One region of the Paenibacillus sp. J22FR5 genome, then DNA from elsewhere that is predicted to be linked to it. Evidence: riboswitches for the same ligand, from Rfam matches in the RefSeq annotation. Region 1 holds a riboswitch; each other region holds the start of a gene.

Region 1 (3,163 bases):
TTCCACAGTGAGTTCAGACCCTCGCTCCTTCGCATAATCCTCCCACACCTCCGGATACCAAATGCCGTATTCCCTCATTTGCTCCTTATACGCGTGGAAAATAGCTTGCGGCGAGCCATCCGCCAAAACCCCACCCTCAGGTGTCAGAATGATCAGCCTGTCGAGTAGATCCAGCATCCCGCTAATTTTATGCTCCACGATGACAAGTGTTTTATCGGTGCTAATCGCCCGAATTGTCTCCCATACCTGCCTTGTGCCCTCTTCATCTAACAGCGCTGTGGGTTCATCAAGGAAGAGCACCTCAGGCTCTAGCGCAAGTACGCTAGCAATAGCTAATCGCTGCTTCATCCCTTGAGACAGCGTACTAATCAGCATGTGAGCATCGGGCAACTGAAGCCCGACTAGATCCAAATAATACCGAATACGCGCAGGCATTTCTTCCCGCGGCACTTCCTGATTTTCCAACACGAATGCAATTTCTTCGTCGATATATGGCATACAGAACTGCGTATCCGGATCCTGAAATACATAGCCCCATCGGCTAGGCCGGCGAATCTCATCCGCTTTGAGCGGAAGCTCAATCATGTCAGGAACAATGCCGCTAAGCACCTGCAGCAGGGTCGATTTGCCGCAACCGCTTGGCCCCAGAAGCAGCACTTTCTCACCTGGCTCGATGGAAAAGGAAACCCCCTGAAAGATCAGGGGGGCGTCATCGCCGGGATATTTTAACCGTAGATTCGTAACGCTCATTCCTTCACTCATCTTGTTACCCCAGTACGTCGTAATCTTTTTTGGAAACGGGGCGAATCAGATTCAGCACACCCGTGCGTGACAATGCACTAGTTAAATAGTAGGCGAACACGCCGGCAATTAAGGCGCTGCCCAGTAGTCGCAAGCTAATAAACAATATGTAATTCCAGAAGGTAAGCTGATCGATATAGCCGTAGTAGGTATCTACAAAAATGGACATGATGGCTGAAGCGAAGGCTGCGAGAATCGTAACCCCTACATTTGTGCGGCGGTAACGGAAGGCAGCAAATACCAGCTCCGCCCCAAGCCCCTGAAGCAAACCAAACACAAGCGTCGCCACACCCCATGAACCGCCATATAGCGCCTCAATCGTCGCTGCTGCCACTTCTGCTAATAGCGCAACCCCTGGCTTCCGAATGACGAGGAACGCGAACGTTGCGGCCATAAACCACATACCGTAGCTCAACTGCTCCGCATGCAAGCCTAGCGGCTTTAACAGATCATAAATCGGTCCCCAAATTCGATAAATCACCCCGAACACCGCGGATATCACGATCGTGATCAAAATGTCGGTCAACTTTAACCCTTTTTTACTAGCTGCTTGCTGTGCCATTTTCAAATCGACTCCTTTTCCCCAAACCATATTTGTCAATGAGATAGGCGAACACGCCAACCTAGGGTAAATCGCTCCATCGTCCCCTAAGGACACAAAAAGCCCACCGGATTAACGGCAGGCTTAAACTTAGTGCAAAAATGGCACATTAGTTCTCTACGCTGGCATTATCCAGATCAGATTAACGGTCAGTGGCATAGGGCCACTATCTCAGCCTGACTTCATCAAGCACCCGTGTTGCTATTCATTTGGCTTAACTGTAGCGGATTGCCAGCTTTTTGGCAATCCTTTTTTTCCCACTAGGCGATTTATTTCTCGATTAGATGCTTCAGATCCTGCGTTAATCCGTTCAATTGGCGGATGCTGTCCACAATATCCTGCACGCGATGCTGCTGCACTTCCGCACTAGCCAGCACTTCCTGAACGGAAGCCGCAGACTCCTCTGTGATCGCTGCAACGGACGTCATCTCATCTGCAACACGCTGCGATGAGATTTGCAATTGTTGATTCATGCGCTGCAGGTGCTCTGCTTGCTCCATCACTTCCGCTGTATTCGTGTTGATGACCTCGAATAGTTGGTTCACACTATCTGTCGATTTCTTCCCTGATTCTACAGCTGTAAAACCAACGGCAACCTTCTCAACAGCAATACCGACCTTCGACTGAATAGAACCTAAGATCTCTGAGATATCCGTTGATGCGATGTGGGCATTTTGCGCTAACTTCCGAATTTCGTTAGCAACAACGGAAAAGCCTTTCCCATGCTCACCTGCACGAGCAGCTTCGATAGATGCATTGAGTGATAACAAATTCGTCTGGTTAGCGATATCCGCAATCGTGGAAACAATGTTACCGATTTTCACATTTTCTTCGTTCACTTCATTCATGATGCCGGAGGTCTCCGTCACAATGACAGTAATATCATTGATTTTGAGTGACAAATCTTCCATCTGCGTCTTGCCTTCATTCGTCATTCTCGCCGTGTCACGGGATCTGCTGCTCATCGTATTCGATGCCGCAGTGGTCTGTTCAACCGTCTCATTCACATTCTGAATAGCCGTCGTAATATCGTTAATGCTCGAAGCTTGTGACTCAATACCGATGGTAATCTCCTGAAAAGCAGCAACAACTTCCTCTGTAATTCTACCTGTCACCGCGGCATTCTCTTGCAATTTCCCACTTGATATACCAAGCACTTCTGTTGTCGTGCGCACACCTGACAGTACCTCATCCGTTTTTATCCGAGATAGCTCGGTCTCTTTCACGCTTCTAACAACGTTAGTTAGCATTCTTGTACCGATTTGGCCTTGACCGATGAGTATCATAATGGTGAGCAAATAAAAAAGATTTACCCCGATCGGATCCACATGTGGAGTCAGCGTTGTTATGTAATAGTTCATATTAATCAGCCCTAGCACACCATTCAGCACAAGCGGTTTGTAGTCCATATATAAAGAAATGAGGGCTAAGCTTAGGTACAAAATAAAAAGGCCAAATAACGATGAACTATGCGACATGAAAAAATAGGAAATCACACTAAGCCCGAACGTAATAATATACTTCGTATAAAGAATTGCAATCTTCTTCCAAGTTAATATCGAGCATAAGATGGCAATCGGTACGCCGGCCGATACAATGGTTATCATCATGGATACAGACGTATACGCAGCCGCAAGCCCAAGTGCAAGACACGCCCATAAAAGCTTTACCATTAAGCTATTCCTTCTGTTTAATTCGAGCAGTTGATCAGACATCGTACTCCCCCTAATTTCTATCTACAAGTTTAGACATTTTCCTACA
Region 2 (3,163 bases), on a different contig from region 1:
GCCGGCGCTGTCACTGATGAAAATTTTGGCATTCGGCAATATTTTCTCTAACGTCTCGATGATAAGCCTGCTTTCCGTGACCGATTTATTATTTGCATACTCCGCATAAAGGGCGTTGAACTTCGCAACATCCCCCTGAGCATTCAAAATCCGAGATTTCTTCTGGGCTTCGGCGTTCTCAAGAAGGGCTTGCGCGTTGCCTCGCTCCCTAGGAAGGATATCATTTTCATATTTCGTCGCCACGTTAATCTTCGTGTTTTTCTCTTCGCGTGCGTTGGTTATATCTTTAAAAGCATTCTGCACATCGCCAGCTGGAGGCTCGATATCTTGGAACTTCAAATCGACAATATGGATGCCTGTTTGATATTTGGTTTGCATCTCAATTAATCGCTCTTTGACCTTGCCTTGGACCTCAGTTTTTCCTTCAGTAATGGCGAAATCGAGAGCCGTAGAACCAATGACAGAACGTATCGCCGCACTAGCTGAGTTACGAAGGAACAATTCCGCGTTATCAATGTTGTACAAGTAGTCACGCATGTCACTGATATTCCATTCCACAACCGCATCGGCAGATAAAATATTTTCATCTCCCGTAATCATCATTGCTTCCTCTTCGACGGGCGTGATTTTACCATTCGTTTCACGGAAGCCGATCTGGATACGCTGTGTCTTTTTGGCAGGCAGTACAATCACCTGTTGAATCGGGAAGGGGAGTTTAAAGTGAAGCCCAGCTTCCTTCTCCGTCGTATATTTGCCTAATGTTAAAATGGCCGCTTTCTCATGCTCCTGCACCGTATAGAAGGTGGACGAACCAAAAATAAGGACGAGAACGATGATGAGGCCGGCTAGGATTTTGGTCACTAAGCCCGGAGGGAGCGAGGTAGGTCTTCGTCGATCTGGTTCTGGCAATACAAATGGATCCATGGCAAACACCCCTTTACTTATAAATTTACTGATTATGGTATACGGGGGAGTTTGGAAATTGTTTCAAGGAGGAGGGGGAATTCTCAATTGGAAGAGAAGGGCAGCTCCACTGAGGGATGTATCGGAAAATTGTTATTTCCAAGAGTTAGCTGTCATGCTATGATAATTATCAATTGCATACGAATGAATCCCTAGGGGCGCCGAGAGGCTGAGACAGTATAAACTGAACCCTTTGAACCTGATCTGGTTTATGCCAGCGGAGGAAAGTGGAATGAGCTTTGGAGCCGATTTGGATATCTGTATATGATGCGGCAGCCTACAACCACTTTTCTAAGGAAAGTGGTTTTTTTGTGTTTCACACAGCAAAGTCAGGATGATTAGCTTGTTAAAGAGAAGTGATGTTTCGTTGAGAGGAGTCGAGCCGTAGGTGACAGAGAAAGAGCTGCATGTCATATCCAATGGGAAGCTATCTTGGTCAGAGCTGGCGACGATTGCGCTACAGATTCACCCGTATGTTACGGCGATTCATATTCGAGAGAAATCGAAGTCCTTGGATGAGGTTTTCATCGGTGTGCAGTACTTAATGGAGCAAGGGATTCCTGCAAAAAGTCTGTACATCAACGGATTTCCATCGATTACTCTAGCTTTACAGACAGGCGGGCTTCAGCTTCCTGGTACGACGCCTTCACTTGTGATTCAGGATGAGTTTCTTAAAGGGATCCAGCGTATCGGGGTCTCTGTGCATCATGCGGATGAAGCGAAATGGCATGAAAAAGAGGGAGCCGATTATGTTTTGTTCGGTCATATCTTTGAGACAAACTCGAAGCGTGGCGCGCCGCCTAGAGGCCTGGAGCAATTACGACAAGTAGTTAATCACGTTAATATCCCCGTCATTGCGATTGGTGGGATGACACCTGCGAGGGTAAAGTCTGTTCTGGAGACAGGAGCAGCGGGAATCGCCGTTATGAGTGGGATTTGGGAAGCGGTAGATCCCATAAGAGCAGTAAAAGCCTATCAAGATGAGCTTCAACAGTTAGAGGTGAGTTAAATGACAGCAACAAGATCAGAAGTCATCATCGTTGGCGGTGGTGTCATCGGAGCATCTATCGCGTATTACTTGGCTAAAAGAGGGCAGTCGGTCACGCTCCTAGAGCGCGGTCAGCTTGGCCAGGAAGCCTCGGCTGCGGCAGCAGGCATGCTCGGTGCGCAGTCCGAGATGGAGGACACAGGCGCACTGTTCCAGTGGGCGCGCCAAAGCCGTGCCATGTTCCCCGAGCTGAGCGGGGAACTGCGAGAACTCACGGGCATCGACATCGGTCTCGTCCGTGAAGGGCTGCTGAACGTCGCGCTCAGCGACGCTCAAGAGAAAGAGCTGCGCGCGCGGGAGAAGCTCCAGCGCGCGGCGGGCGAAAAGGCACAGTGGCTCAGCGCGGCTGAAGCCACTGCCAAAGAGCCCGCGCTGAGCGAGGCGACGCGCGGAGCCCTTTACCTGCCCGAGGATGGGCAGGTGGATGCCCCGCAGCTCGCGGCAGCTTTCGCGCAGGCTGCGGGGGTGCTGGGGGCGAAGGTGCAACCCTTCGCTGGGGTGCAAGGGCTGCTGACCGCGCAGGAGCGCGTCATCGGCGTGCTGACGGCCGCTGGTCCGCTCTACAGCGACCAAGTCATCGTCGCCGCAGGCACGTGGAGCGGTCAGCTGCTGGCAGGCATCGGCATCGACCTGCCGATGTATCCCGTGAAGGGCGAGTGCTTCTCCGTTAGGACGCCGAAGCCTTTATTGAAGAAAACTCTGTTCACACCAGGGTGCTATATTGTCCCGAAAGCCGGCGGACGGCTGGTGGTCGGCGCGACGGTCGTGCCGAACAGCTACGACCGCAAGGTGTCGCTCTCGGGCTTAGCCGAGCTGATGGATCGCGCGAGGGGGCTGATGCCCGCGCTCGGCGATGGTGACTGGGAGAAGGCTTGGTCGGGGCTGCGCCCGCAGACGGCCGACGGACTGCCGTACCTCGGCAAGGTGCCGAGGTATGAGGGGTTGTTCGTAGCGTGCGGTCATTACCGCAACGGGATTTTGCTGAGCCCGATCACCGGGAAGGTGATGGCGGATTGGATTTTGGGCGGAGATGCAGGTAAGGGTGCAAGAGTAGCTGGAGGAACAGAACCTAGAGCAGGAGCGTTGGGTGCTGACATAGGGCAACAAATCGAACTGGACATTAGCGAGCAAGTGATACAACCGTTAGCACCA
Region 3 (3,163 bases), on a different contig from region 1:
GACTTGCGTCGGCTGAGCATGCTGACTGTATTTATGTCATGCATCAAGGTGAAATTGCCGAGCAAGGTAGTCATCAGGAATTACTAAAGCTGCCGGAAGGACGTTATAAGCAATCGTGGACGAAGCAGAACGGCTTTGACATTAGCGAGGACGGATATCACGTTGAGATTAGTTCAGAGAGGATGAAGCTGTTTCCGATTTTTTCAGAAATGGATGAATTATTACTTCGAGATATCTCCCACTTTTTCGTTACGGAATCGTATGCCAAAGATCGTACAATCATCCACGAAGGTGATCCTGGGGATAAGTTTTACATTATTGTTAGGGGTAAGGTCGAAGTGTTGAAAAAGAACAGTACCGGTAACAATGATCGGGTTGCTGTCCTGTCCGACGGAGATTTCTTTGGGGAAGTCGCTTTACTTCGCAACGTTCCCCGAACAGCTACTATACAAACGCTTTTACCGGTTGTCTTTATCACGCTGCAGCGCGAATTTTTCCAAGACTTAATGAAGCGCGCTCCTCATTTAACCGCATTCTTAGAAACACGTTCAAAATGAATGGCTCGAATAGAATCTACTAATCGCTGTTCGCTAGCAGCGATTTCTATTTTATCTTGAAACTCCGGACGAATCAGATGAGCAAGAGGCTGTTCAACGTTATTGTAGTACCGGAAAGCGTCTAACGCTTGTTCATCCCATATGTCCGCGAATTGCAGCAAATCACCTGGCATTACTCGTGTTCGATCCGTACCTTGCTCTGGGAAACATTCAAACGGTTCATCAACGTTCAATGAGCCGTAATCATCGGTTAGCTGCTCCCCAGGTTGAATGTCGCGGACTGCAATTTCAATCTCGTACGCTGTTCCGATACAATTGGCATGGAAGCTGTGGTTAACATAGCGGCCATTATCCCAGCAAAGGATGTATTTCCCATCCTGATTGCGGTAGGAGTACTTCAAAACAAGCTTCTTCCGGTCTTCATCAAGTGTCTGAACAGCTTCCGGCTCCAGAATTTGATCCAATTCATCGAGCGCCCAAGTAATCGTCCCTTTAGGAATGAGTTGGGTAGCGAATACCCCGAACCCGATCTTTTCATCGATGTAACGCAGTTCCGTATGCGGATGCATCATGCCAATACTCTCCTCGTCTAAAATCGACATCATTTTTATTTCCTAATATATTATGGATTCGTTTGTCGATTCCTGCTTTTTTTGAAAGAATAAATACAGCTACAGCATCGCTTTATCCACAACATCATCCTATTCTGATAGGAAACGTACCCACTTCCGATAAAATAAATTGGAGGCGATGATGGTCGAAAGTGCACTTTTACGACTATCGAAAAGGCGTAAAATGAAAGGCATTTTCAAAACAAAATCACCATCCATTTCGAAAACGAATTTACTAGAAATTGTATCTTCTCATCACCAAAGTTGCAATACAACATTTTTTCGCCTATCCATGTTTTCAAATAAAGATTGCAAATAGCGTAAAAAACGTGTAGATTTAATACCTAAGTGCATAGTCACGGGAGCTTGGTGAGACCAGGCTGAGAGGATAGTTATAACTATCGACCGTTAGACCTGATCTGGATAATGCCAGCGGAGGAACACAAGATCTCTTTGTATACCAGGAGACCGCCTCTATTAGAGATGCGGTCTTTTTTTCGCAGCATGAATCCTCCGCTTGATCGAAATCAACTAATAGGAGGAATAATATGTCAATGGAAACAAGTAAAGAAAACGTCACTTCTTCAACATCTTCTTTTCCGGGAAGCAAAAAAGTTTATGTCGAGGGCTCACGTAAGGACATCAGGGTCCCGATGCGTGAAATCAAATTAAGTCCAACTACAGGAGCTTACGGTGAGCAGGAAAACGCCCCTGTTCGTGTGTACGACACGAGTGGCGCTTATACAGATGAGGAAATCCAAACCGATATTCGCGCTGGTATTGCGCCGAATCGTTTGAATTGGATTGTAGAACGCGGCGATGTTGAAATGTATGAAGGAAGAACGATTAAACCGGAAGATAACGGATATGCCAAGGAAGAGAGCGTTACTGAAGTTTTTCCGGGCTTACATCGTCACCCGATGAGAGCGAAAACAGGTCGTAATGTAACCCAAATGCATTATGCACGTCAAGGTATCATCACGTCCGAAATGGAATATATCGCGATTCGAGAGAATGTGTCTCCAGAATTTGTAAGAGACGAGGTTGCTCGGGGCAGAGCGATTATTCCTGCAAACATTAACCATCCAGAGAGCGAGCCCATGATCATTGGACGAAACTTCCTAGTCAAGATCAATGCGAATATAGGGAATTCCGCTGTATCTTCTTCCATTGAAGAAGAAGTGGAAAAAATGAGATGGGCAACGCGCTGGGGCGCAGATAATATTATGGATCTCTCTACGGGTAAAAACATTCATACAACCCGAGAATGGATTATACGCAATTCCCCTGTTCCGATTGGTACAGTCCCTATTTATCAGGCACTAGAGAAAGTGAACGGAAAAGCAGAAGATTTAACTTGGGAAGTGTACCGTGACACGCTTATTGAACAAGCCGAGCAAGGTGTCGATTACTTTACGATTCATGCTGGTGTTCTGCTCCGTTATGTTCCGCTTACAGCCAAACGAGTAACAGGTATTGTTTCACGAGGCGGCTCCATTATGGCTGCTTGGTGTCTCGCCCACCATCAGGAAAACTTTCTGTATACGCATTTCGAAGAGATTTGTGAAATCATGAAAACCTATGATGTATCCTTTTCATTAGGCGACGGGTTACGCCCAGGATCCATTGCAGATGCGAATGATGAGGCCCAGTTTGCAGAGCTAGAAACATTAGGTGAACTCACCAAAATCGCTTGGAAGCATGACGTACAAGTCATGGTAGAAGGTCCTGGTCACGTCCCTATGCATTTAATCAAAGAAAATATGGATAAACAACTTGAAATCTGTGACGAAGCTCCTTTTTACACATTAGGACCGCTAACAACGGATATTGCACCAGGCTATGACCATATCACGTCCGCCATTGGAGCAGCGATGATTGGCTGGTTTGGAACTGCCATGCTGTGCTATGTAACCCCCAAAGAACATTTGGGCTTGCCCAATAAAAATGACGTTCGTGAAGGCGTCATCACTTACAAAATTGCTGCTCATGCCG

Evidence for each region. A riboswitch is a leader RNA that binds a small molecule or an ion and turns the genes downstream of it on or off. The one in region 1 is predicted to bind thiamine pyrophosphate.
Region 2: linked by a shared signal. The riboswitch ahead of AC58P7_RS09430 (thiamine phosphate synthase) and the one ahead of AC58P7_RS30420 (ECF transporter S component) in region 1 are both predicted to bind thiamine pyrophosphate.
Region 3: linked by a shared signal. The riboswitch ahead of thiC (phosphomethylpyrimidine synthase ThiC) and the one ahead of AC58P7_RS30420 (ECF transporter S component) in region 1 are both predicted to bind thiamine pyrophosphate.

The regions. Positions count from the first base shown of each region.
Region 1 covers NZ_JCAUAN010000041.1:12,714-15,876, forward strand. The annotation lists gene AC58P7_RS30415 (ABC transporter ATP-binding protein) at 1-762, opposite strand, end outside; gene AC58P7_RS30420 (ECF transporter S component) at 767-1,363, opposite strand; TPP riboswitch at 1,500-1,609, opposite strand; gene AC58P7_RS30425 (methyl-accepting chemotaxis protein) at 1,672-3,117, opposite strand.
Region 2 covers NZ_JCAUAN010000005.1:15,063-18,225, forward strand. The annotation lists gene hflK (FtsH protease activity modulator HflK) at 1-924, opposite strand, end outside; TPP riboswitch at 1,108-1,206, shown strand; gene AC58P7_RS09430 (thiamine phosphate synthase) at 1,352-1,972, shown strand; gene thiO (glycine oxidase ThiO) at 1,973-3,163, shown strand, end outside.
Region 3 covers NZ_JCAUAN010000004.1:81,240-84,402, reverse strand. The annotation lists gene AC58P7_RS08350 (ATP-binding cassette domain-containing protein) at 1-557, shown strand, start outside; gene AC58P7_RS08345 (SET domain-containing protein) at 521-1,162, opposite strand; TPP riboswitch at 1,517-1,626, shown strand; gene thiC (phosphomethylpyrimidine synthase ThiC) at 1,717-3,163, shown strand, end outside.